4 regions of the Candidatus Thiodictyon syntrophicum genome follow, and region 3 is predicted to be linked to each of the others. Evidence: predicted binding sites of a transcription regulator. Region 3 holds the regulator's gene; each other region holds the start of a gene.
What was found. Region 3 encodes sigma-54, which starts transcription at its own class of promoters, with help from an activator protein. Its sites were predicted from a motif close to TGGCANGNTNCNTGCTT; they were not measured.
Positions count from the first base shown of each region.

Region 1: THSYN_RS06945 (ammonium transporter) is a predicted target of sigma-54. The motif match lies at 1,307-1,323, and genes of this name have one in related genera.
Region 2: THSYN_RS04250 (SIR2 family protein) is a predicted target of sigma-54. The motif match lies at 2,779-2,795, and genes of this name have one in related genera.
Region 4: adh (aldehyde dehydrogenase) is a predicted target of sigma-54. The motif match lies at 2,768-2,784, and genes of this name have one in related genera.

Region 1 covers NZ_CP020370.1:1,603,674-1,610,968, reverse strand. The annotation lists gene THSYN_RS06955 (protoporphyrinogen/coproporphyrinogen oxidase) at 1-516, opposite strand, end outside; gene THSYN_RS06950 (acyl-CoA thioesterase) at 622-1,104, shown strand; gene THSYN_RS06945 (ammonium transporter) at 1,381-2,586, shown strand; gene THSYN_RS06940 (hypothetical protein) at 2,820-3,074, shown strand; gene THSYN_RS06935 (SUF system Fe-S cluster assembly protein) at 3,241-3,642, opposite strand; gene sufD (Fe-S cluster assembly protein SufD) at 3,691-5,013, opposite strand; gene sufC (Fe-S cluster assembly ATPase SufC) at 5,010-5,759, opposite strand; gene sufB (Fe-S cluster assembly protein SufB) at 5,943-7,295, opposite strand, start outside.
Region 2 covers NZ_CP020370.1:961,122-968,416, forward strand. The annotation lists gene THSYN_RS04240 (ISAs1 family transposase) at 1-1,027, shown strand, start outside; gene THSYN_RS36550 (hypothetical protein) at 1,059-1,454, shown strand; gene THSYN_RS04250 (SIR2 family protein) at 1,873-2,742, opposite strand; gene THSYN_RS04255 (EAL domain-containing protein) at 3,555-5,648, shown strand; gene THSYN_RS04260 (sulfite exporter TauE/SafE family protein) at 5,723-6,634, opposite strand; gene THSYN_RS04265 (NAD(P)/FAD-dependent oxidoreductase) at 7,055-7,295, shown strand, end outside.
Region 3 covers NZ_CP020370.1:470,445-477,739, forward strand. The annotation lists gene THSYN_RS02040 (IS1 family transposase) at 1-322, shown strand, start outside; gene THSYN_RS02045 (hypothetical protein) at 297-998, opposite strand; gene THSYN_RS02050 (PTS sugar transporter subunit IIA) at 1,015-1,464, opposite strand; gene hpf (ribosome hibernation-promoting factor, HPF/YfiA family) at 1,702-2,031, opposite strand; gene THSYN_RS02060 (RNA polymerase factor sigma-54) at 2,066-3,568, opposite strand; gene lptB (LPS export ABC transporter ATP-binding protein) at 3,670-4,395, opposite strand; gene lptA (lipopolysaccharide transport periplasmic protein LptA) at 4,392-5,021, opposite strand; gene lptC (LPS export ABC transporter periplasmic protein LptC) at 5,018-5,620, opposite strand; gene kdsC (3-deoxy-manno-octulosonate-8-phosphatase KdsC) at 5,653-6,183, opposite strand; gene THSYN_RS02085 (KpsF/GutQ family sugar-phosphate isomerase) at 6,332-7,295, opposite strand, start outside.
Region 4 covers NZ_CP020370.1:2,720,567-2,727,861, forward strand. The annotation lists gene THSYN_RS11450 (AAA family ATPase) at 1-55, opposite strand, end outside; gene THSYN_RS11455 (DUF779 domain-containing protein) at 521-949, opposite strand; gene adh (aldehyde dehydrogenase) at 1,165-2,685, opposite strand; gene THSYN_RS11465 (zinc-binding metallopeptidase family protein) at 3,029-4,177, opposite strand; gene THSYN_RS35260 (toll/interleukin-1 receptor domain-containing protein) at 4,615-4,710, shown strand; gene THSYN_RS11470 (toll/interleukin-1 receptor domain-containing protein) at 4,762-5,238, shown strand; gene THSYN_RS11475 (tetratricopeptide repeat protein) at 5,633-7,295, shown strand, end outside.

The DNA.
Region 1 (7,295 bases), 1.1 Mb from region 3:
CTCGAAGAAGACGCCGCTGAAGAAGGGCTTGAAGAAGCGCTCGATCATTTGCTCGGAAAAGCCCAACTGCCGCAGGCGCCCCAGGGCCTGGGTCTCGGGGCGCCCATAGAGGTCTTCCAGGGTCCCGCGCAGGCAGCGGCGGCGCAGCCCCAGGAGGCGCAGCTTGTCCGCCAGGATGCCGATGGGGGAGGCCAGCATCTCCGGCAACCGCGCCGGGCGGCGCCACACGTCGCTGACCCGGTGGAAACGCCCGCCGGTCCGCACCAGGGCGCCCGGATAGAATGGGCGCAGGTCGAGGCGACCGTAATCGAGCCAGCGCCGGGCCTCCGGATACCAGGTCTGCAACACCTGAAAGCCGCGATCGAGCAGAAACCCCTGGCGCTGATCGGTACGCACGCGCCCGCCGACCCCCTCGGCCGCCTCCAGCACCAGGGGTTCGAGCCCGTTCTCCCGCAGGGTCAGGGCGCAGGCCAAGCCGGACAGCCCGGCACCGATGACGATGACATCCGCGTTCATGCTGTGACTCCGAGGTCAGGACCCGGTCTCATGGCAGGCGCCGACGCGCGACAGAGCGCCGCACGCCGCTCGACAGGCGACTACTGTAACGCGGGAGACCGGTGCTTGGCGAAGCCCCGTCACCCGGATTGCTCAAATTATCCGCAGGACCAGCCCATGCCGCTTGAACCCTACGCCTACGCCCTGCGCATCCGGCTGCACGACACCGACGCGGCCGGGGTGCTGTTCTACGGGCACCTCTTCAGACACGCCCACGACGCCTACGAGGCATTTATGGAGCACCTGGGGTTCCCGCTCAAGGACCTGATCGGAACCGGGGCCAGCGCGCTCCCACTGCCCATCACCCAGGCGCAGGCACGCTACGAGCGCCCGCTGCGGCTCGGCGACCGGGTCCGGGTGGAACTGCGGGTCGCCGCGGTGCGACGGCGCTCCTTCGCGCTGGACTATCGCTTTCTGGATGATCGGGGACACACCTGCGCCCGAGCGCGTACCGTCCATTGCCTGGTCAGTCAAGAGGATGCCGGATTACCCGCGGAGCTGCACCAGGCCCTGATCGCGCGGGTCGCGAGCGCCGGACCAAGCCCATGAAACCAAGCCTGGCGACTCGGGCAGAGGAATGCCTTGCGTGGGGACAAGCACCGGGGAACGATCCAAGCCGGTGCGTCAGCCCGGACCCGCTGCGCTGTGCTGGTGCATCGTCGGCACTCACCGCGCCGGATGCGCGCCCGCCGATGTGGAACTGCCCCGTACCGCCGCCGTCCTCACCCGCACGAACCTGACCGTCTCCGGTCGGCACGGTTCCTGCTTGCCCTCGCACCAAATTTGCACGAGCGACACGACCCAACAGCACAGAGGTAAGTTTCGATGGAGATAGTGAAGACCGGCAGCGACGTCCTCTTCATCCTGATCGGCGCCGTCATGGTCCTGGCCATGCACGCGGGGTTCGCCTTTCTGGAGTTGGGGACGGTCCGGGCCAAGAATCAGGTCAATGCCCTGGCGAAGATCATGAGCGACTTTGCCGTCTCGACCATCGCCTACTTCTTCGTCGGCTACTGGATCGCCTACGGGGTCCACTTCTTCTCCGACGCCGCGGCGCTCCAGGCCCAACACGGCTACGCCCTGGTCAAGTTTTTCTTTCTCCTGACCTTTGCCGCCGCGATCCCGGCCATCGTCTCGGGCGGCATCGCCGAGCGCGCGCGCTTCAACCCGCAATTGCTGGCATCCTTCCTCATCGTCGGCCTGCTCTACCCCTTCTTCGAGGGCATGGTCTGGAACGGCAACTTCGGCCTGCAAGCGCTCATCGAGGGCATCTTCGGCAAGCCCTTCCACGACTTCGCCGGCTCCGTCGTGGTCCATGCGGTCGGCGGCTGGATCGGGCTCGCCGCCGTGCTCCTGCTCGGCCCCCGGCAAGGGCGTTATCGTACCGACGGCGGCATGACGGCGCACCCGCCGTCCTCCATCCCCTTCCTCTCCATCGGGGCCTGGACCCTGACCGTGGGCTGGTTCGGCTTCAACGTCATGTCCGCCCAGACGCTCGATGCGATCAGCGGGCTGGTCGCGGTGAACTCATTGATGGCCATGGTCGGCGGCATCCTGGCGGCGCTCGTCGTCGGCAAGAACGACCCGGGCTTCCTGCACAACGGCCCCCTGGCCGGCCTGGTCGCGGTCTGCGCGGGCTCCGACCTGATGCACCCGATCGGTGCCCTGGTGACCGGCGCCGTGGCCGGCGCCCTCTTCGTCTATGCCTTCACCCTGACCCAGAACAAATGGCGCATCGACGACGTGCTGGGCGTGTGGCCCCTGCACGGTCTCTGCGGCCTCTGGGGCGGGATCGCGGCCGGCATCTTCGGCCTCCAGGCCCTGGGCGGGGTCGGCGGTGTCACCTTCGGCGGCCAACTGGCCGGCAGCCTGACCGGTGTCGTGATCGCCTTCGGCGGCGGCTTCCTGATCTATGGCGCCGTCAAGTCCGTGATGGGCCTGCGCCTGAGCCAGGAGGACGAATACCTGGGCGCGGATCTGAGCATCCATAAGATTACCGCGCAGCCGGACTATAACCGCGGGGAGGTTTGAGCCGACGGAGTGCCGAGGACCAGTCGGCCAGGAGCCGCGGCGGACCTTGATCATTATTTCGGCTACCTCGAGGGTGATAGCCGTCGCGGCCGGGGGGCCGCTCCTACGCCGTAGGAGCGGCCCCCCGGCCGCGACGGGTTGCCGCAAGGGCGCGTGGCCGGAGTTATGATCACGTCTTGGAAAGCGAGCACGCGCCGTTCCAGGCATACCCTCAGCAATCATCGGGAGCAGCCATGGAGAAAGTCGATTTCAAGAAGGACTTGAAGCACTTGTATCAACCATCGGCCAAAGAGGTTGTCGAGGTTGAGGTGCCAAAGATGAACTACCTGATGGTGGACGGCACGGGCGATCCCAATACCTCACCGGCCTACGCCGCTGCGGTCGAAGTCTTATTCATGGTTTCCTATGCCGTGAAGTTCATGATCAAGAAGGGGCCCGCGGCCATTGACTATGAATGGAAGACCATCATCAGGCAGCCGATGGCATGATGGGGCCTTGACCATGCCAGTTCCGGCGCTCGGCGAGCGGTCCGCGGTCCGCGGTCCGCACAGCGGACCCTACGGGCGCGGAGCCAACCCGGAGGGTCCGCTGTGCGGACCGGCGACCTCGCTGCTCACGGGCTGGCCGGACTTATGATCGAGGCCCATTAGCCCATCACAGCATCCCGAGCTGGAGCTTGGCCTCGTCGCTCATCTGATCCTGGCCCCAGGGTGGGTCCCAGACCAGTTCGACCGCAACCTCGCCGACGCCTTCGACGGCGGCCACCGCGTCCTTGACCATCAGCGGCATCATGCCGGCCACCGGGCAGGACGGCGCGGTGAGGGTCATGTCGATGGCCACGTCGCCGTTATCGCTGATGTCGATGGTATAGATCAGACCCAGGTCATAGATGTTGATCGGGATCTCGGGGTCATAGACGCCGCGGATGGCCGCGATGATGGGTTCGCGCAACTCCTGCGCGTCCATCCGCTCGACCACCACATCCACGGGATGCGGGGCTTCTTCCGGCGGTGCCTCGTGTCGCCCGAAACCCGCGAAGCGAGCCAAACGGTTCATAGGGAGACCTCTTCTGCTACTGCTGCGGCGTGCCTAGCCAATTGCGGTTCAATCCAACGGGGCCTGCTCAAGCAGCCGCCCGACCTGCTCCGTGACCTGCTCGCGCAGTGCCTCGGGCACCAACGCGTCCAGGATCTCGCCGGCGAATCCCAGGCACAGCAGGCGCCGGGCGCGCGCGCGACTGATCCCGCGGGAGCGCAGATAAAACAACTGCTCCGGGTCGATCTGGCCGACCGTGGTGCCGTGGCTGCATTTCACATCGTCGGCGTTGATCTGAAGCTGGGGCTTGGTGTCGACCTCCGCCCCCTCGCACAGGAGCAGGTTGCGGTTGGTCATGGCCGCATCGGTCTGTTGGGCGTCCCGGGCGACCCGCACCAGACCGTCGAACACCGCCCGCCCCTTGCCGTAGAGGATGCCCTTGAAGTTCTCGCGGCTCGTGCACTGGGGCAACTGATGCTCGACGTCCAGGTGGAAGTCCATCAACTGGCCGTCACCGGCGAGATAGAGCCCCTGCAGGTCACACTCGGCGTGCTCCCCGGCAAAGCGCACGCTCAAATCAGTCCGCGCCCAGGTGGCACCCAGGCCCACATTGATGCCCTGATAGCGGCTCGCGGTGCCGAGACGCAGATAAAGCCCACTCAAGTGGAAGGCGCGCGCACTCTCCGCCTGGATGCGCTGGTGGGTGAGGACTGCATCCCGGCCCAGCGCGATCTCCACCACCGCATTGGTGCAGTAAAGCGAGTCACCGAGGCTCAGATAGCGCTCGATCAGGTTGGCCTGGGCACCGTCCCCCAGGGCGATGAGATGGCGGGGCTGGGCGACCCGCGGCTCGTCCATCCCGACCGACAGGTGAATGAGTTCAATCGGCCGCTCCAGGCGGGCGCCGCGCTCCAGGAGGACGACCAGGCCATCGTCGAGGCCAGCGGTATTGAGCGCCGCGAAGAGTGGCTGCGCCTCCCCGACCACGCCGTTGAGCCGCCCCCGCAATGCGTCCGGGTCCGACTTGAGCAGCGCGGCCAGTCCCGCGATCCGCACCCCGGCCGGCAGGTCGTGCAACTCGGACAGTCCCGGCATGAAGCGGCCGTTGACGATCAGCACCCGGTAGCTCTCAAGCCCCGGGATCAGCAGGTCTTCGAGGTCCTCGCGCTGCACCGCGGTGAGCGACTCGGCGGTGGGGACGAAGCCCTGCGCCAGGAGTCGCGTCAGGCTGGTATAGCGCCAGTTCTCGGCCTTGTTGCCGGGGATGCCCTGGGTCTCTACCCGGGCGCGCGCCTGGGCGCGCTGGGCCTCCAGCCAGCCCAAGGGGATTGTTTCGGCGGCCGGGGCCGCCGCGAGCCAGGGGAGCAGGCCCTTGTCGAGTACCGCACTCATGCCGCCTCCTCACCGAGCCAGCCGTAACCCTTTTCCTCCAGTTCCAGGGCCAGTTCCTTGCCGCCGGAGCGGATGATCCGGCCATGTGCCAACACATGCACATAGTCCGGCTCGATATAGTCCAGGAGGCGTTGGTAGTGGGTGACCAGAATCACCGAACGCTCGGGGCTGCGCAGGGTATTGACCCCATCGGCGACGATGCGCAGGGCATCGATATCCAGCCCCGAGTCGGTCTCGTCGAGAATGGCGAGCTTGGGTTCCAGGAGCGCCATCTGGAAGATCTCGTTGCGCTTCTTCTCACCGCCCGAGAAGCCGAAGTTGACCGGGCGCTTGAGCAGTGAGTCGTCCAGGTGCAGGACCTTGAGCCGCTCCTTCATCAGACGCATAAAGGCCACCGCGTCCAACTCCGGCTGCCCGCGGGCGCTGCGAATGGCATTCAGGGCCGCCTTGAGGAAGTAGGTATTATTCACCCCGGGCAGTTCGACCGGATATTGGAAGGCGAGGAACAGGCCCAGGTGGGCCCGCTCCTCGGGCGTCAAGGCCAGCAGGTCCTGGTCCTCGAAGGTCACGCTGCCGCCGGTGACCGTATAACCTTCGCGACCGGACAGGACATGGGCGAAGGTGCTCTTGCCGGAGCCGTTGGGGCCCATGATGGCGTGCACCTCCCCGCGGCCGACCTCCAGGTCGAGACCCTTCAGGATCTCCTTCTCGCCGACCTTGGCCCTCAGGCCCTTGACAGACAACATCTGGAATCTCCTGCACGTAGAGCGGCCGCCAGGGTCCGCCTCAGAATAAATTCAGCCGCAAATGACGCAAATGGACGCAAATATACTCCGAATCAACCTTAAAGCGGGCCGCGGCGCGAACTGCACCGCGAGCCCCTCATTTGCGTTTATTTGCCTTCATTTGCGGCCTCTGCTTCTTTCCTGCTAACCGACCGCCCCCTCGAGGCTGATGCTCAGGAGCTTCTGCGCCTCGACCGCGAATTCCATCGGCAGTTGCTTGAAGACCTCTTTGCAGAAACCGTTGACGATCATCGCCACGGCATCCTCCGCGGTCAGTCCCCGGGAGCGGCAGTAGAAGAGCTGGTCATCGCTGATCTTGGAGGTCGTCGCCTCGTGCTCCAATTGCGCCGTCGGGTTCTTGACCTCGATATAGGGGACCGTGTGGGCCGCGCAGCGCGCCCCGATCAGGAGCGAATCGCACTGGGTATGGTTACGCGCCCCCGCCGCCCTGGCGGCGATGCGCACCAGGCCGCGATAGGTCTGCTCGCCCTCCCCGGCCGCGATCCCCTTGGAGACGATGGTGGAGCTGGTGTTGCGCCCGAGATGGATCATCTTGGTGCCGGTGTCGGCCTGCTGGCGGCCCTTGGTGACGGCCACCGAGTAGAACTCCCCCACCGAGTCGTCCCCGCGCAGGAGGCAACTGGGATACTTCCAGGTGATGGCGGAGCCGGTCTCCACCTGGGTCCAGGAGATCTTGGAGCGGGCGCCGCGGCAGTCCCCGCGCTTGGTCACGAAGTTGTAGATGCCGCCGCGGCCCGCCGCGTCGCCCGGGTACCAGTTCTGGACCGTGGAATACTTGATCTGCGCGTCATCCATGGCGATCAGCTCCACCACCGCCGCGTGCAGTTGGTTCTCGTCGCGCATCGGGGCGGTGCAGCCCTCCAGGTAGCTGACGTAGCTCCCGGCCTCCGCAATGATCAGGGTGCGCTCGAACTGCCCGGTGTTGCGGGCATTGATACGGAAATAGGTGCTGAGCTCCATGGGGCAGCGCACCCCCTTGGGGATATAAACAAAGGTGCCGTCGCTGAAGACCGCGGCATTGAGCGCAGCATAGAAGTTGTCCGTGTGGGGGACGACCGAGCCCAGGTACTGCCGCACCAGATCGGGGTAGTCGTGGACCGCCTCGGAGATGGCGCAGAAGATCACACCCGCCTCCGCGAGCTTGACACGGAAGGTCGTGGCCACCGAGACGCTGTCGAAGACGGCGTCCACGGCGATCCCGGACAGGGCCATCTGCTCCTCGATCGGGATGCCGAGCTTGTTGTAGGTCTCAAGCAAGGCCGGATCGATCTCGTCCAGGCTCTTGGGTCCGTCGTTCGACTTGGGGGCCGAAAAGTACGATATCGCCTGGAAGTCGATCGCCGGGTAGTGGACCTGCGCCCACGCGGGAGTCGCCATGGTCTGCCAGTGCCGGAAGGCCCGCAGCCGGTACTCCAGCATAAAGTCGGGCTCACCCTTGCGCGCGGAGATGGCACGCACCACCCCCTCGTCCAGACC
Region 2 (7,295 bases), 490 kb from region 3:
GATCCTCCCCGCCACCGGGCGCGTCCCTAATCTGGCCTCGCGCATCCTGGCGCTGAACCTGCGGCGCCTGTCCGACGATTGGCTGCGCGTCCATGGTCACCGCCTGTTGCTGGCCGAGACCTTCGTCGATCCAACGCGTTTTACCGGTGCCTGTTACCGCGCCGCCAACTGGCAGGTGGTCGGCACCACGCGCGGCTTTGCGCGCTGCAACGGCCGCTATACCCCCCATGGCGAACCCAAGCAGGCACTCGTCTATCCGTTGCACCCACGCGCCCGGGCGCTGTTGTGCGCCCCCGTGCTACCCGCCCCTTGGAGCACGCCAATGCAATCCGTCACCCTGACCACGGCCCAGATGCAGGACCTGCAGCAGCGTCTGCGCGCGCTGCCCGATCGGCGCCGTCCGCGCGGTAAACGCCATCCCCAGGCCACGGTGTTGAGCATCGGCCTCGCCGCCGTACTCGCCGGCAACCGCGGCTATACCGCGCTCGCCGAGTGGGCAGCGCGCCTGACCCAGGCCCAACTCAAGCGTCTACACGCCCGCTACAATCCCCGCACCGAGCGCTTCGAGCCACCCTCCGAGCCGACCTTGCGCCGCGTCCTGCAAGCCAGCGACGTTGCCGCCATTGATGCCACCTTGAGTGACTGGCTGCTCGGCCTCGTCGCTGCCGACGATGCCGTGGCCGTCGATGGTAAGGCCCTGCGCGGGGCGGTGCGCCCCGACGGCACCCAGGTGCATCTGCTCAGCGCGTTCCTCCAAGATCAGGGCGTGACCGTGGCGCAGCGCGAGATCCCGGCCAAGACCAACGAGATCCCGGAGCTCAAACCGCTGCTCGCACCCTTGGACCTCACGGGACGGGTGGTCACCGCCGATGCGCTGCATACCCAACGCGAGACCGCGCGCTTCCTGGTCGAGGAGAAACAGGCCCACTATTTTTTCACGGTCAAAGAAAATCAGCCCACCCTCTATGCCGACCTCAGCGCCCTGACCGAGGCGCATTTCCCCCCTCTGCACCACGACCCTCGATAAGGGCCATGGGCGCCTGGAGCAGCGCCGCTTGATGGCCTCCACGGCCCTCAACGACTACGTCAACTTCCCCCACGTCGCCCAGGTCTGTCGCATCGAACGCGCCGTCACCGAACTCACGTCGGGCAAGCAACGCGACGAGACGGTGTTCGCCGTGACCAGCCTGCCACCGCAGTTGGCCGACCCGCCGCGACTCCTGCAACTCAACCGCGGCCACTGGGGCATCGAGAACCGCTCCCATTATGTCCGCGACGTCACCTTCGACGAGGATCGCTCGCGCGTGCGCGTCGGCCACGGACCGGCCATCATGGCCAGCCTGCGCAACTTCGCCATCGCCTTGGCTCGTCTGCACGGCTTTACCAATATCGCCAGCGCCCTGCGCGCCTTCGCTCACCAACCGCGCCGGGCCCTGGCCGCCATCGGCGTCTGACACCCGACGCCGCTGACGCTGACGCACGGCCGCTCCGGCGGAGGCTGGCGCTCGCCTGCGCCCGCGCACTTCCCCTTCGCGCGCCTCGCCCAACCCCGCGATCGTCTTCGCCAGATCTACCGCCCGACCGTCACCCGCGCGCTTCGCATCGCCCGAGGCCCCCGCCGCTACGTCAAGCCCCCGGACTTTGACGGGACCCTGGTCCGGACGGCTGGTGTGGCGGATGGGGGCAGGCTTACCGGCCGCCCCGGGCCGCAGTCCAAGGCTTCAGCCTCGGAGGTACAGAACCAAGGCTGAAGCCTTGGACTCCAGAGGGTGGCCGCCGGCCGGAACGCCGAGCCGGAAAGGGGTCGCGAAGTCGCCGATCAGGGACCTGGGTCAGTGCTCAGCGGTCGGCCTCGTGATGGGCGGGGAACGATTACGCTGCCCGGTCGGCCGCTCCCTCACTCGCGGCGCCCGCTGCCCTGAGCAGGTCCGGGATGTCGGCCGCGATGATCTCGATCCCTAGACGCTCGCAGAAACGCTGCTCCTTCTGGGTCGGCTCCGGGATCAGGGCCCAGCCGGGGGGCGCGGCGGCCGCGTAGATCATGTCCGACATGACCATGCGGTCGGTATCCCTCAAGAATCGCAGACCCAGGAAGGCATAGCGCCGGCCCTGCCGGTAGGTCTTGAGGAAGGAGGGGATGGCGAAACCGCCCATCAGTTCGGTAATGTAATCCACATAATCGGCGTCGGAGGCGATGTAGGTCGCGTCCGGGCGCGGGCTTCCCATGGGCTTGAAGAGGACCGGCAGGGCGGGGTCGACGGCGTCCTGCTCCAGTTCACGGTAGGTTTCGCCGTCATAGTGATCGAGGCGGAAGCGGTAGTCGGTCCCGCCGATGCGGCTGATCCCGCGCACCAGGGTGTGGGGGCGCGCGGCGTAGGAGTCCTGGAGTTGGGTGTCGCGGTTGATGTCGATCACATAGGGCGGCAGGCAGGATTGGAGCCAGTCGTGCAGGGGGGCGCGGGTCCAGGCGCGCTGTCCGTAGGTCGTGTCCAGGAAGCGATGGACGGCCTTGCGCCCACGCTTGAGTTCCACGTCCATGGCCGCCCGGGGGAATTCCCACATGAGCCGGGCAGACATGGGTTTGCCGTTGTTGAGCGCAATGATCAGGCTGTCACTGTCGGCCGGGATGGGTTCCCCGTTGGCGGGGTCGCGCACCCCGGCGAGCGCCCCGGGGCCGAGATAGGGGACGATGTCGCCGGCGGCGATGCCGCGCGCCAGTGTTTTCAGTTGTTCTGTGACCATGATCAGTCGCTCGTTGCTGCCGTTGGTCCAATACTTAAGCAAAACTGATGCCAGGTGGGGTGTTCGGCGGCCGACGATGCTAACCAGCCGATTTATTTGCGCTCATGTGCGTTCATTTGCGGCCAAATACTCTTTTTGGGTTAAAGTACTTCCCAAGCCGACGATGAGTCTGCGACGGTATCGGGGGCTGCGCCTCGCGCTGCCAGGTCCGTCCCGGATTGCCGCGCCGACAGGCCGCGGGGGGCGCGACCCTCTCAAGCGCCTTGTCGTCTTCCGGACAGGCCGGGGTGCGATCAGAACTGATGTTTTAACGCATATATCGTAGGGTACGCCGCGTACCCGCCAAGCTGCCACGACCGCCGGAGCCGGGTACGCGATGCGTACCCGACAGCTACGGGACGTTCTCACGGACGGGGCGTCGTTGTCGTTGTCGTTGTCGTTGTCGTTGTCGTAATCGTGGTCGGATTATTCGATTACGACAACGACAACGACAACGACAGCGTACCCGGGATCTCGGTCACCACATCAGTTTTGACCGCACCCGACAGGCCGGGGCGGTTGCAGGGGCCTGATGTCCTGTGCTTTCGTGTACATCGGCGCCCGTCCGGCGGCGGGAACGGCCGTGGTTGGCGCAGGAAATATGCGCTTAGGGTGATCTGAGTCAACGTTTCGGTCTCTTTCGGCGTTAAACTGAAAGCAGACGTGCTCGCTGAACACCGGGGGGTCGCGGACCCGCCCCCCGTCAATTCGCAACGATTACGATGCCGCCGGCGGACCTCGGAGTGGGGCCGACCAGCGCTCCAGGCGCCCTCATGCACAGCGATTCAACCAATCGTGCGGCCCCGGCCCCCTCTGTTGCCTATTTTGGTAGCGACGCCGACCTGCCGCACCGGATTCGCCCCTTGCTCGAACGCGCGGGCATCGCGTTGCGCACGGTCGGGGGGCCGGGGGAGGCCCCGTCCGTCCCCGCGGACGCGGGCGGCTGCACCGTCCTGATCCTCGACACTGCCTTGCTCGGCGCCGACCAGACGATCAAGGCGTTCGTGGACGCTGTGCAGCCACCGACGAGCAGGCCGCCGCTGCTGGTGGTCATCGCCCATTCGCGCGCCATCGAGTGGCGTCTCCAGGCCATGCGTGCCGACGCCGCGGCCTTTTTCGTCGCGCCACTGGCGGGCGGCGAATTGGTCGAGCGGCTGATTACCCTGTGTCGGCCCGGGCACGGGGAGGCGTCGCGGGTCCTGGTGGTGGACGACAGCGCGACCCAGGCCCTGCTCACCGAACGCGTGCTGATGGCCGCGGGTTTTGTCGTACGGACCCTGATCGATGCCGCCCGGGTGCTGGACGTCGTCGCGGCCTTTGCGCCCGATCTGATCCTGATGGACCTGCACATGCCGCTGGCCAGCGGCGCCGAGTTGGCCGCCATCATTCGCGACGAGGCGGCCTGTCGCTGGGTGCCGATCCTGTTGTACTCGGTCGAGCGTGACCCGGAGCGTCAGGCCGGCGCCCTGAGCCTGGGCGGCGATGCCTTCATCTCCAAATCGATCCGGCCGGCCCTCCTGGTCCGTGCCGTGACCCACCGAATCGAGGTCAATCGAACCCTGCGCCGGACCTTCGGTGATGCCGATCACCTGGACGCCGAGACGGGCCTGGCGACCCGCCGCCATTTCTTCAGTCACCTGGAGCGGGCCCGCACCGAGTCGGACGCCCCGCCGCCCGGCCAGGGGCTCTTGGTGGTTACGCTGGAAGGGGCGGGCCGGCTCGATGAACAACGCGGTACCGGGGCGGCGCTCCTGGCGACTGACCGCATCGGCAGCCTGATCGTCGAACGCCTGGAGCCGGCTGACCTGGCGGTCCGGCTGGACGACTATCGTCATGCGCTGTTGGTCCGGCGTGAATCGGACGAGGCCCTGCGCACCCTTGCCGAGGGGTTGCGGGCGGCGGTCGCGGCGACGCCCATCCAGGTCGCGGGCAGTAGCGTGACGAGCGGCGTCAGCGTCGGGGTCGCTCTGTTGCGATCCAACCCGGTGGATGCCGTCGCCCTCATCGCCCGGGCCGCGGACGCCTGTGACCGCGCCCTGGCGGCCGGCGGCGGCTGCACCCTGGCCGACGAGCCGCCGGCCGCGGCGCCGGTGGACGAGGTTCACGAGGGACGCATCACCGCCATGGTCGCACGCGCGCTGGGCGGTGCCGACCGCGCGAGCGGCTTCCGCCTCTTCTACCAACCCATGGTCGCCGTGCAATACCAGGAGCTGCGGTTTGTGGAGGTCATGCTGTGCCTGGCGGCGGGCGACAGTGCCCTGATGGCCGCGGCGGACTTCCTGCCGAGCGCCGAGCGTGCCGGGCGGGTGGCCGAGATCGACCGTTGGGTCATGGTGCGCGCGCTCACGGTCCTGATGCACCAGTGCCATGCCCAGCCGGGCTTGCGGCTCTTCGTCCGCCAGCACATGGCGAGCCTGACCCAGGACGGCTGCGTTGCCTGGTTGCGCGCCCAGGTGCTGGCGCACGGTCTGTCCCAGCGCCGCCCGATCCTGCAACTGAGCCTGGACGACCTGTTCAGTCACCGTCAGACGGGCGCCCTCCTCGTCGGTGTGCTGCGCAAGATCGGGATCGAGGTCTGCGTGACGGACCTGACCGACAGTCCGGCCGCCCTGGACCTGATATCAGAAATCCGGCCGCCCTTCGTCAAGCTCGCCGCCGCCATGGCGCGGGAGACCAAGCCGGCGCGTCTGACCGAACTGGTGGGGCAACTGACCCGTGGCGGTGCCGAGGTGATTGCCTCCGGGATCGACGCCCCGGCCCTGGTCGGCGCGGTCTGGGCCAGCGGCGTACGCTTCGCCCAAGGCGCGGCGATCCAGGCGCCGCTGCCCGAACCGGTGTTCGATCTGGGGGAGGTGGAGGCGGGGTAGGGGCTCCAGTACGGCGCAGCGCAGTGGCCGGATGGGTATGACGCCGATGCAATGCGGCGACCGGGACCGGCCCCTCACCCCAACAAAGTGACCAGCGACCACAGGCCCAGCGCCAGGGTCAGCACCCCGACCCCCGCACGGAGCCAGGTCTGTGGCAGGTGATCCACGCCGAGCGTCGCCCAGGGCACCGCCAGCAGTGCGCCGCCGGCCAGGGGCAGGGCCAGGGTCCAGTCCGGAGCGCCCTTCACCGCGACGTAGCCCATCAGCACGACCAGGCAGGTGAGCGCCTCCGCAATGGAGGTGATGGCCACCGCCTGGCGGGCGGGCATTCCGCAGACGATCTGCCCGGAGGTGACCAGGGGCCCATAGCCGCCGCCACTCACCCCCTTGCTGAAGGCCGCCATCAGGGCGATGGCGAGGATGCCCCAGCCGCGGAAGCAGGCCGGTTGCCGGGCCTTGGCGAGGGTCAGCAGGCCCAGGACGAGGACGACCGCGACACCCCCGAACGCGAACCACCGACTCCCGAACTGGATCCCGAACAGCACCGCGGCCACGGCGCCCGCCGCGCTCAGCGTCGCCAACAGGATCAGGGTGCGGCGGGCACGCCGGTCGCGGATCAGGTCGATATTGCCGTCGTAGCGATGCAGGAGGCCGGCGGCCAGGCCGGTCACGAGTTCGGAGAAGAGCACCGCCGGGACGATGTCCTGGGGCTCGAATCCAATGATCAGCAGCAACGGCGCCATCAGGGTGCCGAAGCCCATGCCCAGGCCGGTGTCCACGAATTCACACAAGAGTGCTGCGGTAAAAACCATGAGCACGGTGCCCGGGACCAGGGCGACGGGATAGGGGGCGCCCGTCCACTCGGCCAGCCAGACGCCCTCCCAGCGGCCTTGGGTCAGCAGCAGGGCTAGCGAGATGCACAGCAGCGTGAGCCACAGGAGCACGCGGCGCAGATGCGCCGGGGCGAAGGGTGCGGGGCGGTCCATAGGCGGTTTCCGGATGGGCGGGCGGCACGCGATTATGCGCAAAACGAGGTCCGAGCGCGCCGGGTTTTCATCCTGGCCGCATCAGGAGCGACGCTGGTTGGTCACCGCAAACAGGGCTTGGCATGGGAACGCGAGAACGGGTAAGATCGGAAGCGCCGACAGAGTGGAACAACGCATCAGCATATAAGTTATAGCTAATAGCTGGGCACCACTCAACGTCTGCTTATATTCTAACGTAAATCGGTCTTAATCATACTGCCGGCCAACCGCCTGGGGCCGCGGCCGTGCACCCGCGCGGCCTGGGGCGCAGCCCATGGAGCAGTGGGGCGCAACGATGATCAGGACCGGCAGGATACGGAGGAAACATTCAGTCTCACGATAGACGGGCATCCCAACCTCAGTCACATTCGGAGTCTACATATGGCGCGTATCGTCATCCTCGGCGCCGGTATTGCCGGCCACACGGTGGCCAGATACCTGGGCAAGTGGCTCGGCAAGCAACACCAGGTCATCGTGGTGTCACCGCGGCCGACCTGGAACTGGGTCCCCTCGAACATCTGGGTGGGTGTGGGTGAAATGACGGAGCCGCAGGTGAGCTTCGAACTGGCCCCGCTCTACAAGAAACTCAACATCGATTTCCGCCTGGCCGGGGCCCTGTCCA
Region 3 (7,295 bases):
GCACTCGCGTCCCAAATACGAAACCCCTCATCCGGAGCATCCAGAAACCGATCAAGATGTGACGCCAGCCGATATTCATGCTAATCATTTGGAAGCATCGAACGCTTCATTTCGGCGAAAGAATTCTGCTTATCGCCGCCGAACGAATACGTACGCGAAGAGCATTTCTGGTTTGCAAAGAACATTGGATATGTTGTGGATTGTCCATAACTTTATTCGCAGCCACTTCACGACAAAACAGGTTCCTGCGGTGGCTCTGGGGATTCTCCAGCAGGGACTCTCGTGGGATGAGGTCCTTAGAGTTCGACAGCCCAGGTTATAAAAATACTACAAAAACATAAGGATAAGGAAGAACCAAACTGAACCAGTGCCAGGCCGCGGACCTCCAGGAAATCGAGCAGGGCATCCGGGCAGGTGCCTTCCAGTTTCTCCGGTGCGACGCGGGCGAACTGGGGTGCGTCGTCGGCGATCAGGCGGTGTCCGCGGCTGATCAGATCGAGCGCCAACTCGCTCTTGCCGACCGCCGGGTCCCCGGCCAGCAGCACGCCCATCCCCAAGACCTCAATGAAGACGCCGTGGATGGTCTTGCGTTCCGCCAAGGCGTGGGTCAGATAGTAGCGCAGTTGATTGATCAACTCTTCGTCCGAGACGGGGGACCCGATCAGGGGGGTGCCGGTGCGTTCGGCCCAGTCCCAGAACAGTGGTTCGGGCTCGATCCCGTCGCAGAAGATCACCGCGGTGGGCCGGTCGGTGAAGAGCTTTTCGATGGTCTCGGCGAAGGCGGTGGCGCCGAGACCGGCCAGGTACACGAGTTCCGCGCGACCGATAACCTGCAGCCGGTTCGGGTGGATGCAGTTGAGCGACCCGACCAGGGCCTGGCCGGACAGGGTCGGGTCGTCCCCGCGCAGCGGGCGGCGGGTGCCGGGCTCAGGGGTGAGCCAGCGCAGCCGGGTGCGGGGCCCGGTGTGCCGGATGAGTGACTGGAGGCTGTCGGCCATGATGGGGCGCCGTGCGCTAGGCGACGCCGAAGACGCGCAGGACGGCGGCGGCGGACCCCGCCTGCCGCAACTGCTGGCGCACCGCGGGATCGTTGAAGCGGCCGGCCAACTCGGCCAGGAGTTGCAGGTGCTCCTCGGTGGCGGTCTCGGGCACCAGCAGCGCAAAGGCCAGATCGACAGGCTCCCCGTCGGCCGCGTCGTAATCGACCCCGCGGGCGAGGGAGACGAAGGCGCCCAGGGACTGGGTGGCCTCCTTGACGCGGGCGTGGGGCAGGGCGATGCCGTGCCCGAGCCCGGTACTGCCGAGCCGCTCGCGCTCCAGGAGACGCTCGAAGATCAGGTCCGGTTTCAACTGCGGATGGTCCGTGGCCAGGAGGCGGGCCAGGGTCTCGAGCAGACGCTTTTTGCTCGCGATCTCAAGACCGCGGCCAATGCGGTGTTCGTTGATGAAGTCGGGCGGTAACATCGGCTACCGCTCCTGGCCGCGGACGCAATGCCGGACGGCGCGGCAGGTACCGCGGCGCGGGTCGCGCAAGTGGGTGCGGGTCATGTCGGCTGACTCCTCTTGGTCGTGCGGGACGCACGCGCCCGTCACACTGGTTCGGATGGCCCCGGGTCGCAACGAAAGACACCTCGAACGGGTGTCCGAGGTGTCCGTGCGTGCCGGCCCGGGTGCGACCCTGTGGTTTATCGGGGTTCGCCCTTACTCGGTCTCGCCGGGCTTGGTGCCGGTGACGGCCACCGGGCGGTGGCTGGCCTTCTTCTCCTTGTGGCGCAGGATCTGGCGGTCCAGCTTGTCGATCAGGGTGTCGATGGCGGCATACATGTCCTCATGGACCGAGTCGGCGAACAGCTTACCGCCGTTCACATGCAGGGTGGCCTCGGCGCGCTGGGCCAATTTCTCCACCGTCAGGATGACGTGGGCGTTGATGACGTGGTCGAAATGGCGAGCCAGGCGCTCGAACTTGTTATCGACGTACCCCTTGAGGGCCTCGGTCACGTCGATATGGTGACCCGTCAGGTTGATATGCATGGTCTGGTCTTCTCCTCTGGTTTCAAACCGCCTGTCAAGCCAGGCGTTTGCGTTCGTTCGAGGGTGGGATGCCCATCGCCTCGCGGTATTTCGCGACGGTGCGTCGCGCAACATTGATGCCCTGATCGGCCAACTCGTCGGCGATCCGACTATCGCTCAAGGGCTTGCGGGCCGATTCATTGGTGATCATCTTGCGGATCAGGGCGCGGATGGCCGTGGATGAACACTCGCCCCCGGCCGCCGTGTTCACGTGGGACGAGAAAAAAAACTTGAACTCGAAGGTCCCGCGCGGGGTGTGCATGTATTTCTGGGTGGTGACCCGCGAGATGGTGGACTCGTGCAGGTCCAGCGCCTCGGAGACGTCGCGCAGGATCAGCGGCTTCATGGCCTCCTCACCGCGTTCGAGAAATTCCTGCTGCAATTCCACGATCTTGGCGGCGACGCGCAGGACCGTGTCGTTGCGGCTGACCAGGCTCTTGATGAACCAGCGGGCCTCTTGCAGGTGACTTTTCAAGGCAATGCTGTCCGCACTCTGGTCGCTGCGCCGGATGAGCCGCGCATAGTCGGCGTTCACTCTTAGTTTAGGCGTAGTTTCCGGATTCAGCTCGACCTGCCACACACCTTCCACACGCCGCACGAAGATGTCGGGTACAACGTACTCCGACGCGGTCTCCGCGATCAAGGTGCCGGGGCGGGGATTCAGGTGCCGGATCACCTCCAGGGCGGCGTGGATCGCCGCTTCCGGGGCGCCCAGCAGGCGTGCCAGGGCCGCCACGTCGTTGCGGGGCAGAAAGTCGAACCCGTCCGCGCAGATCGCGATGGCCAGCGCCTGCGGCGTGGTCTGGCCGGGGGCCGTCGGCGCGCCCTGGGGTAACTGGCGCAGTTGCAGCAACAGACACTCGCGCAGATCGCGGGCGCCGACCCCCGCCGGGTCGAATGACTGGACCCGGTGGATGATGGTGGTGACCTCCTCGGGGGCGATCGTCGGGTCGCCCAGGGTGCTCAGCAGTTCCTCGCAGTCCGTGCGCAGGTAGCCGTTGCCGTCGATGGCGTCGATCACCGCGAGCGCGATCACCTCGTCGCGCGCACTGAGCCGGGCCAGATTGAGCTGCCAGATCAGGTGGTCATGCAGGGTCTCCGGGCGGCTCTGCTGGGAGAAGGGGTCGAAGTCGTTGTCGTCGCTGCCCTGGCTGCCGCTCGGGAGATAGTTTTCGTAGACATCGTCCCAGTGGGTGTCCACCGGGAGCTCGTCCGGCATCTCGCTGGACTCGCCCTGAACCTCGCGTTCGATCGTCTGTTCCTGGACGGTGGCCGTCGGCTCCGGCGTGGCGTCCTGAACCAGGCGGGCGTCGGCGGCGTCGGCGGCCTGGAAGCGGTCGGCCTCATCGCCCTCCTCGAGCATGAAATTGCTGTCCAGGACCTCTTGGATCTCCTGTTGGAGCTCCAGGTTGGATAGCTGAAGGAGCTTGATCGCCTGCTGCAACTGGGGCGTCATCGACAGATGCTGACCAAGTCGAAGCTGGATGGACTGCTTCATCGCGGGGGCTGCGTGTGGGGTGGACCGATCGAGTCTAGCAAGTTGAGTGCCTGTTTTGATTCTAGCCTATTCGGGCGCCATGGCGGAATGGTCTGGGGCGCTCACATGGAGAAATCGGTGCCGAGGTAGACCTCGCGCACCTGCTGGTCGGCGAGCAGTTGCGTGGGAGTGCCGGCGGCGATCATGCTGCCGTCACTGATGATGTAGCCGCGATCGCAGATGTCGAGGGTCTCGCGGACGTTGTGGTCGGTGATCAGGACGCCGATGTTGCGCTCGCGCAGGTGCGCGACGATGGCCTTGATGTCGCCGACCGCGATCGGGTCGACCCCGGCGAAGGGTTCATCGAGGAGCATCACCACCGGGTCCACGGCGAGTGCGCGGGCGATCTCCAGGCGGCGGCGTTCGCCGCCGGACAGGCTGAGTGCGAGTGAGGCGGCGACATGGCTGATCCCCAGTTCCTGGAGCAGTTGTTCGCAACGCTCGCGCTGCTGGTTGCGGTTCAGGTCGCGGCGGGTCTGAAGGATCGCCAGGATGTTGTCGCGTGCGCAGAGTTTACGGAAGACCGAGGGCTCCTGCGCCAGGTAGCTCAGTCCCGCCCGGGCGCGGGCGTGCATCGGCAGTTGCGTGAGGTCGCGGCCGTTCAACTCGATGCGTCCGTGGTCACTCGGGATCAGCCCGACGATCAGATAGAAACAGGTGGTCTTGCCGGCACCGTTGGGGCCGAGCAGGCCGACCACCTCGCCCGCGTTCACCTCGACACTCACGTCCCGCAGGACCTGGCGGTTGCGGTAGCGCTTCTTCAGGTGGGTGGCGCAGAGGGTGCTCACGCGCCGCCCTGCTTGCCGGGCGGGGGTGCCTTGGGGGTGGGTACCGGGGGCGCCGGGGGTGCCGCGGCGGTGCCGGGCGCCGGCGGCTTGCCGTCCTTCTTGGCCTGCGGCGTCATTTGGATCTTCACCCGGCTGTCGCCTCCCGCCTGCACCCGTGCATGGGCCCGATCATAGACGATCCGCTCGCTGGCGATGCGGTCCGTGCCCTGGATCACCAGCGCCTCGCCGGTCAGGATCAGCTCGTCGCGGTCCGCGTCGTAGTCCATGCGCTTGGCAAAGGCCTGCATCTCGCCCTGCTCGCCGTCCAGTTGCTGTTTGTAACTGGCCGGTTCGCCCCGGGCGATGATGTACTTGATCTGGCGGTCGCTGCGGTGGTGGACCGTGACCTGGTCGGCCAGCAGGCGCATGGTCCCCTGGTCGACCTGGACCTGGCCCAGATAAAGGCTGGTGCTCTTGCCCTCGTCGACCTCGACGCGGTCGGCCTCGATCAGCATGGGCTGCGCCGCGTCGCTCTGCAGCGCGACGGCGCTGCGGGTCGTCAGGCCCAGACCCAGGGTCAAGAGCGCGGCGGCCAGGACGGGCAAGGCCCGGGGCGCGGTGGTGGCGATCATCGGTCTGGCGTTCATGGGGCGGCTGAACCAGCATTCCCCTTCTCGGTTGGGGTGGGAGCGACAAAGATGTGGGCGCGCCCGGGAAACTCAGCCCGGGACGGGTGGGCGTACCACAGGCGCACGCCGGCGGCGGTCAGCCAGTCGTTGTCGCTCGCGAGTCTCACCGGCTGATCGCCCTGGGCGTATTCACGCTTGGGCCAGAGCCGCAACTGCGAGGTTGCGAGTCGTAACGAGCGGTTCGGACCGGCACCGGCCCGCTCGATCCGGACCTCGTCGCGCAGGTCGATCTCCTCGCCCTTGGACAGCAGGAAACCCTGTTTGGATTCCACCTTCCAGGGCGGTCCGCCCTCGCGGTCGAGCAGGGTCAGGCGCGGCTGGTCGAGTTCGGCCAGGTCCTCGGCAACATACTGGCGCAGTTGGTCGGCCACCAGATGCCGCTGCGGGCGTCCGTCGGTGTTGGTCTCGATGGCGTCGAGGTCCCAGACCATGTGGTCAGGGGCACGCTCGCGTACGCGCGCGGCCGGTTCCTCGCTCAGACTGCGCAGCAGCCACCAGGCCCCGCCTGCGAGGATGGCGAAGACCATCGCCAGGCGCCCCTGTCGCGTCGTCCACACGCTTTGTCACCTCGCTGTGCATCGGGTTGCGTTCAGGCGCCCTGAAGGTAGCCGCGGTTGATCGGCTCCAGGGTGCCCTGGGCCGTCATCACCAGCTCACAGACCTCACGCGCCGCGCCCCGTCCGCCGGGGGCACTGGTGCACCAGTGGGCGTGTTGGCGAACCAGGGGATGGGCATCCCCGACGGCGATCGCCAGTCCCACCCGGCGCATGACCGGCAGGTCGATGACATCATCGCCCACGTAGGCGATCACCGCGTCCGTGAGCCCCAAGGCCCGCTTGAGCTCCTCATAGGCCGGCAGTTTGTCGCGCTGACCCTGGTAGACGTGGGCCACTCCCAGGCCCTCCATGCGGATACGCACCGCCTCGGAACGGCGCCCGGAGATCACGGCAAGCCTCACGCCGGTTTCTTGCAGCAGCACCATGCCGTGACCGTCGCGCGCGTTGAATGCCTTGTATTCCAGGCCGTCGTCGCCCAGGTACAGGCTGCCGTCGGTCAAGACCCCGTCCACGTCGAAGATCACCAGCCGAATCTGCGCCGCCCGTTCCAGAATATCTTGCATGATCCATTAACCAAAAAAGGGCCACTTGGCCGAAACCGAACGCAACTCGAGTGGCAACTGACCGCTGACGACCGACGACTGACGCCCGACGCCCGACGCCCGACGCCCGACGCCCGACGCCCGACGCCCAACGCCCAACGACCGACATCTACACCACCCCTGCCCGCAGCAGATCGTGCATGTTCAGGGCACCGATCGGGCGGCCCTCGTCGTCGATGACCAGGAGTCCGTTGATCGAGCGGGACTCCATCAGCCCCAGGGCGGCGGCGGCCAGGGACGAAGCGGCGGCGGTGATACCGCCGCGGGTCATGACCGTGTCGATGATCGTGTGGTGGACATCGAGGCCCTGGTCCAGGGCGCGGCGCAGGTCGCCGTCGGTGAAGACGCCGGCCAAGACCCCCTGCCCATCGACGACCGCGGTCATCCCCAGCCCCTTATGCGACATCTCCTCCAGGGCCGCCATGAGCGTGCTCCCCAGGGCGACCCGCGGGACCCGGTCACCGCGGTGCATGATGTCTCCCACATGCAGCAGGAGGCGCCGCCCCAGGGTGCCGGCGGGGTGCGAGCGGGCGAAATCCAGGGCGGTGAAACCCCGGCTCTCCAGCAAGGCGACCGCCAGGGCGTCGCCCATGGCCAGGGTCGCCGTGGTGCTGGAGGTCGGCGCCAGACCGAGCGGGCAGGCCTCGCGGGTGACGCTCACGTCCAGGTTCACGTCGGCCTCCCGGGCCAGGGTCGAGTCGGGGCGCCCGGTCAGGGTGATCAGGGGCACACCCAGGCGCTTGATGGTCGGCAATATGGTCAGCAACTCCGCGGTTTCTCCTGAGTTCGACAGCGCCAGGACCGTGTCGCGCGGGGTGATCATCCCCAAATCCCCGTGGCTCGCCTCCCCGGGGTGGATAAAGAACGCCGGACTGCCGGTGCTGGCCAGGGTCGCGGCGATCTTGCCGCCGATGTGCCCGGACTTGCCCATGCCCATCACCACGATGCGGCCCTCGCAGGCGAGCAGGTAGCGGCACGCCGCGACGAAGTCCGCCGCGATGCGTTCGCTCAAGGCGCCGACCGCGGCCGCCTCGGTCTCGATCACCGCCCGCCCCAGGTCACGGATCCGGGCC
Region 4 (7,295 bases), 2.3 Mb from region 3:
ATTGGCGACGGCAGGGAAAGCCTCTGTAGCCATCAAACTCAAGGGAACGGATCATGAGTGCCGGGGAACCTGCCTAGGGAGGGAACGCTTGCCGAGTGCTGGCACCGCTGATTTTGGGGCGCAGAGTTGCAGGTGACAAGAGATAGTTTCGGCGATGATCAAGGTTTCCGAATCGCCCGCGCTGTCGGTGTGTATGACTGCTTGCCGGTGCCCTGCTGCCTCTGGGCGCCTCACGCTCAAGGTCTGTTTAGGGTCGCCAGCAGCCCGATCCGGTCCATGGGGCCGGTCGCGCGCCGGGCGGCTCGGCCCGTGAACCGTCCTTTGGCCCCGCCGGCTTCCGCTCACACGCCGGGCAGTCCTTGCAGGACGGCGGGATTGGTTTGACGGAAGCGTTCTTCGGCCAGCCGCCGCTGTCCGCGCCGCGTCGGGGCGCAGGTGCTGCGCGCGACCGGATGCTCGCGTTGCTGGTCTTGGGCATATCGGTCGGTTCGAGCTGACCTGCGTCACGACAGCCGCGCCATCAGGATCGCGTGGGAAGGACCGTCCAACCCGGGTCTTGCGCTCCCGACTGCGGCTCGGCCGCCGCGAGTTGGGCGGACTCCGCATCGTTGAATAGGCGCGAGCGGGTGTGAAAGCGGACTGCCCGCCCGTTCTCCAGCGAGAACATGCCGCCGCGGCCGGGGACGACATCGATGATGAGCTGGGTATGGCGCCAGACGGCGAATTGGGGCCGGCCGATATAGAAGGGCGCGCCGGCGATCTCGCCCAGCAGGACATCCTGGTCGCCGACCAGGAAATCGCCTTGGGCGAAGCACATGGGGGAGGAGCCGTCGCAGCAGCCGCCGGATTGGTGGAAGAGCAGCGGGCCGTGCTCGGCCTGGAGTTCCGCGATCAGGCGGGCGGCCGACTCGGTGGCGATGACTCTGGGGACTGGGGTGGGATCGCTCATGGTCTGGACCTCGGGCGGATGATGATGCCGTCGGCACGCGCGGTGCGGAGCGACTGGGCCAGGGCCCGCGTAGGATGGGTAGAGCGCAGCGAAACCCATCTTCCCATCTGCGGGCACGGGTTGTGGTCGGCGTCGCCCCTGGCGCGACGGTGTTGGTCCGCACAGCGGACCCTACGGGCTCGCGGCTGCTGTAGGGTTCGCCATGCGGGGCCGGGCTAGAAGAAGCCCAGTGCCTTGGGGCTGTAGCTCACGAGCAGGTTCTTGGTCTGCTGGTAGTGGTCGAGCATCATGCGGTGGGTCTCGCGCCCGATGCCGGACTGCTTGTAGCCGCCGAAGGCGGCGTGGGCCGGGTAGGCGTGGTAGCAGTTGGTCCAGACGCGGCCGGCGTGGATGCCGCGGCCCATGCGGAAGCAGCGCCCGGCATCGCGGCTCCAGACCCCGGAGCCCAGGCCGTAGAGGGTGTCGTTGGCGAGGTGCAGGGCCTCGGCCTCGTCCTTGAAGGTGGTGACCGAGACCACGGGGCCGAAGATCTCCTCCTGGAAGATGCGCATCCGGTTGTTGCCCAGGAACACGGTCGGCTGGATGTAATAGCCGCCCTCCAGATCACCGCCCAGGTTGGCCGCGGCCCCGCCGGTCAGGACCTCGGCCCCTTCCTGGCGACCGATCTCGAAGTAGCTCAGGATCTTCTCGCGCTGTTCGCTGGATGCCTGGGCGCCGAGCATGGTGTCGGTGTCGAGCGGGTTCCCCTGCTTGATCGCCTTGACCCGGGCCAGGGCCTTGGCCATGAAACGGTCGTAGATCGACTCCTGGATCAGGGCGCGGCTGGGGCAGGTACAGACCTCGCCCTGGTTGAGCGCGAACATGACGAAGCCCTCGACCGCCTTGTCGAAGAAGTCGTCGTCGGCGGCACAGACATCGTCGAAGAAGATGTTGGGCGACTTGCCGCCCAGTTCGAGCGTGACCGGGATCAGGTTCTGTGCCGCGTACTGCATGATCAGCCGGCCGGTGGTGGTCTCACCGGTGAAGGCGATCTTGGCAATGCGCGGGCTCGACGCCAGCGGCTTGCCGGCCTCCAGGCCAAAGCCGTTGACGATATTGAGGACCCCGGGGGGCAGGAGATCCCCGATCAACTCGGCCCACACCAGGATACCGACCGGGGTCTGTTCGGCGGGCTTGAGCACCACGCAGTTGCCGGCGGCGATCACCGGGGCGAGCTTCCAAGTCGCCATCAGGAGCGGGAAGTTCCAGGGGATGATCTGGCCGACCACGCCCAGCGGCTCATGGAAGTGGTAGGCGACGGTGGTCTCGTCGATCTCCGACAGCGAACCTTCCTGGGCGCGGATGCAGCCGGCGAAATAGCGGAAGTGGTCGATGGCCAGCGGCAGGTCCGCGGCCAGGGTCTCGCGCACCGGCTTGCCGTTGTCCCAGGTCTCGGCCACGGCCAGCAGCTCCAGGTTGTCCTCCATGCGCTGGGCGATCTTGACCAGGATGTTGGCGCGCTCTGCGGCCGGGGTCTTGCCCCAGCCCTCGCGGGCGGCGTGGGCGGCGTCGAGTGCGGCCTCGATGTCCTCGGCACTGGAGCGTGCCACCTCGCAGAAGCCCTTGCCGTTGACCGGGGAGACATTCTCGAAATAGGCGCCCTTGGCCGGGGGCGTCCAGCGCCCGCCGATAAAGTTGTCGTAGCGCTTCTTGAAGGTGATCTTGGAGCCGGGTTGGCCGGGATTGGCGTAGATCATGGGTTCACTCCTCGGGCTTCTTGGTTTGGTGCGGATGGGGCCGGGTGCGGGGCGGGCGGCTGGACACCCTGTAGATCGGCGCAAGCACGGCCTGTGCCAGGAGCGCGGTCGCGGCCCGCGCGGCGCCTGGAACCAGCGCGGACGGGGCCGCGGATCGGGCCGCGCGGACCGGGCCGCTTCACTGTGCCCGGCAGGCGTGCCGCGTGCGGCGCAACGGTGTTCCGAACGCGAACAGTCGAGCCCCTGCGACTGTCCTGTTTCGGAGCAATTCGGGCGCTGCGACAACGACAACGACAACGACAACGACAACGACAGCGTACCCGGGATCTCGTCGGTCGCCACATCAGTGCTGATCGCGCCCCTCCCGCACCACCCGGTGGATATAGGCAAGCCGATCGATCGCCGCCTGGGGCAGGACGAAGGGATAGAGGTCCTGCTGGCCCATGCTGCGGTTGAGGCTGTTGACCGCGAAGGTCAGCGGCAGCCAGTTCTCGATGATGGGCGCGAAGTCGGCGATGGTGTAGGGGTCGAACTCGGGGTCGGCGCTGCGACAACTGCCGTCGGGCAGCCGCCACTCCACCTCGATGCCGAAATGGGCGGCGGTCTCCAGGGTGTCGACGATGTGCAGATAGTGCGCCCAGGTCTCGGCCCAGTTTTCCCAGGGGTGGCTGCTCGCGTAGGTCGTGATATAGCGGTCCTGCCAGTCCGTCGGCGGGCCATCGCGGTAATGGGCCTCCAGGGCCTCGCCGTAGTCCTCCCGCTCATCGCCGAAGAGTGCGCGGAAGTCCGCGAGGCGCCCGCCGTCGCGGATCAGCAGGTCCCAATAGTAGTGACCGATCTCGTGGCGAAAGTGCCCGACCAGGGTGCGGTAGGTCTCGTCCAGGTCCACCCGGATGCGCTCGCGCTTCACCGAGTCCGCCTCCGCGAGGTTGAGCGTGATGAGCCCATCGGCGTGACCGGTCAGAACCGGCTGATCGGGCGGGGCATCCTGGGCGGAGAGGAAGTCGAAGGCCAGGCCGTGTTCGGGGTCCTCATCCCGACTGAGCACCGGCAGCCCGAGCCGCAGCAGCCCATAGAACAGCCGGCGCTTGCCGCGTTCGACGCGATACCACTTCTGCGGATTGCCCGGGCGGCCCAGATTCGGGATGGTGCGGTTGGGCCGACAGGCGGGGCACAGGTCCGCGCCCGATTCCGCCGACACCATCCAGTTGCAGACATTGTGCTGCTCATAGTTGCCGCACTTGCGGTAGCGCCGGCCCGCGATTGCCGTTGTCGGCGGCTCCGGCCGGCGGGACAGGAACCGCGCCAGCAGCCCCGGGCGTTTCAGTGCGGAACTCGCGGGCAGCGGCGTCCAGAAGCCGTCCGCGTCCTCCTCCAACGCCGTGAGAAGCAAGGCATCCGGCACGAAGCCCAGGGTCGCGCCGCATTGATTGCAGCACCAGTTCTCGAAATAGACGGCCTGGCCGCAGGCTTGGCAGGCGAAGGTCCGCATGGTGGGGGCACTCCGGGGGTTGGGGCACGGGGATGAGCGGGAGGGCAGATTATCGCCCCATCGCCCGCTCGCCGCCGCATCCGCAAGCGGGCGCCGTGTCCGCCGGTAGGGTCCGCTGCGCGGACCTTCGCCGACTTTTCGGTCCTGCGGGTACCCGCGATCCCGGCGTTTACCCCGAGTGCCCAAAGGTTCGGGACGGGGTTTCAAACCCCGTGCTGCCCGAGAGCACGCGCGCAGGCGGGTCGAACGCTGGGAGCGCCGCACCCCAGTGCGGCGCGGCCTCGCGGGCGACCGCGACGTTGCGTGCTGCGGATAGGCCGGGCCGCACTGGGGTGCGGCGCTCCCGGGCCGGACGGGGCATTCGCCCCGTCCCGCCCGAGACCCCGTGCCGCCCGAACCATCGCCCAAGGACCGCAGCCCAGGAGCCGACCGCCGCCATGACCGCCACCGAGAACCGGGTCTTCCTCTCCCACGCCTCCGCCGACGACGCCCTGGTGCGGACCCTCCAGCAACGCCTCCAGGACCTGGGGTAGGGGGTCTGGATCGATTCGCGCGAACTGCGCGGCGGGGACCTGCTGTGGCCGGTGATCAGGCAGGCGATCGAGGATGCGGACGCCTATGCGATCCTCATCAGCCCGGCCGCGTTGCAGTCGGAATGGGTGCACCGGGAGCTGCGACATGCCATCGAGGTCCGCAACCGCCGCGCCCGCTCGGGCGGCGCGGGCCGGCTCGGCCGCCTGCTGCTGCGCCTGACCGGCCGCACGGGCAAGGGCCGGGCGGGCGGGGTGGACTACCCGATCATCCCGCTCTCACTGGACGGCACCCGACTGCTCGCATTGAAGGACCTGCTCGGCGCGACGCCGCTCTACTGCGCGCTCAGCGGCGCACCCGGCGGGGTCGAGGCGGCGCTCGACGCTATCCTGGTCGCGCTCGGCCGACGCCTGCCGGCCGACCGGCCCGCGACGGCGGCGCCGCCGGACGAGCCACTGGAGGAACTGGTCCTGGAACTGACCGACCTGCGCTTCCACGAGGCCGACGGCCTGCGCCCGGCTGGTCTATGAGCCGGCCACGGCCGGCCAACGCGCGGTCCAGGGTGCGCAGACCTGGCGCCTGATCGCCCCCCTGGGCCCGATCGAGGCCGAGGAACTGCGCTGGTATCTGGAGAAATACGCCATCTGGCCGAGCCCCATCTTCGAGGCACGCGCGCTCCGGGTCCGGCAGGCGCTGGCCGATTGGGGCCGACTCCTTTACCAGGTCGCCCTGCCGCCCCTGGAGACCGCCAACGTCCTGGCCGCCTGGTCCGGCATCGCCCCCCAGGCCGGGCGGCGCTTCTCGGTCCTGGTCGATACGACCCTGGAGTCCGGGGCCCCGCAGCCCGAGGTCCAGACCGCGCGCGAGGCCGCCACCGCCCTGCTGGCGCTCCCCTGGGAACTGCTGCACGACGCCGACGCCTACCTGTTCCAGGGCGCCCGCCCCACCCGCGTGCGCCGCCGGCTGCCCAACACCCGGGTGCTGGAGGTGCCGGCGGTCGCCACCCCGATCCGCATTTTGCTGGTCAGCGCACGTCCGGAGGACGAGGCCTGCGGGTACATCGACCACCGTGTCAGCGCCTTGCCGCTGGTGGATGCGATGGAGGACCTGGGCGGGTTGGTCGATCTCCAGATCCTCGAGCCGGCGACCTTGCCGGCCCTGCGCGCGGCTTTGAATCGCGCGCAGGATGCGCGCGCCCCTTTCCATGTGGTCCACTTCGACGGCCACGGCACCTACGACCGCCAGGTCGGACTCGGCGGACTCTGCTTCGAGGACCCGCGCGACGGCGCCCAGTTGGAGCGGCGCCGCCACAGCACCGTCTACACCGACGCGCTTGGGCCGCTGCTGCGCGACCACCGCATCCCGCTCGTCTTCCTGGAGGCCTGCCAGAGCGCCGAGGCCCAGCGTGCCTCCGAATCGGTCGCCTCCGAACTGCTCAAGGTCGGGGTCGCCTCGGTGGTCGCCATGAGCCACTCGGTCCTGGTCGAGACCGCGCGGCGCTTCGTCCTCGCCTTCTATGCCGCCCTGGCCGCCGGCCGGCGGGTCGGCGACGCCATGCTCGCCGGCCAGTGCGCGCTCAAGGACGACGACTTCCGCGGCACCCTCCTGGGCGCCGGGGACCTGCGGCTGGAGGACTGGTTCGTCCCGGTGCTCTTTCAGGAGAAGGCCGACCCGCGGCTGTTCACCGCTGCGGCGGCGCGGGTCCGGGCGGATCTCAAGCTCGCGCTCCGCGGCCGGCTCGGTGCGGTCCCCGCGCCGCCGGAGACGGGGTTTATCGGGCGCAGTCGGGACCTGCTGGCGCTGGAGCGGTTGTTGAGCCGGGGACGCTGGGCGGTGATCCGCGGTCAGGGCGGGGAGGGCAAGACCGTGCTCGCCGCCGAACTGGCGCTGTGGCTGGTGCGCACCCGGCGGGTCGAGCGCGCCGCCTTCGTATCGGTCGAGCGCCACGGGCGGGTGGGCGCCGTGCTCGATGCCATCGGTCGGCAGCTCGTCGGGGCGGACTATTCGGTCGCGGCCTTCAAGGACCTGGAGCTTGCGATCCTGCCGGTCGAGCGGGCTCTGGTCGAGCGCTCCACCCTGCTCGTGATCGACAACATGGAGAGCGTCCTGCTGCCGCCCTTCATCGCCCGGGACACCCCGCCCGCCCTGACCGAGGAGGCGCGCCTGGACCTCACCGCCATCCTGGCCCTCTGCGCCCGGCTCGCGGCCCAGGGCGAGACCCGGCTCGTCTTCACCAGCCGCGAGTCACTGCCCGCGCCCTTCGCCGCCGCGGACCACCGGCGCGAGCTGCACCGGCTCGACCGCGAGGATGCCGTCCGGTTGGTGGAAAAGGCGCTCGGGCGCGAGACCGGCGGGGCGGGCGCCGCCGCGGAGGCCGCACGCACCGCGATCGAACAGTTGGTCGAGTCCGTCCACGGCCACGCCCGCACCCTGGCCCTGCTCGCCCCCGCGCTGCGCGACCGGGGTGTCGAGGCGACCCATCGCTCACTGGTCGAGCTGATGGTGGAGATGGAGCGCCGCTTCTCCGGGGAGCGCGAGCAGTCGGTCTTCGCCGGGGTCGAACTGTCCCTGCGGCGGATGTCGGCGG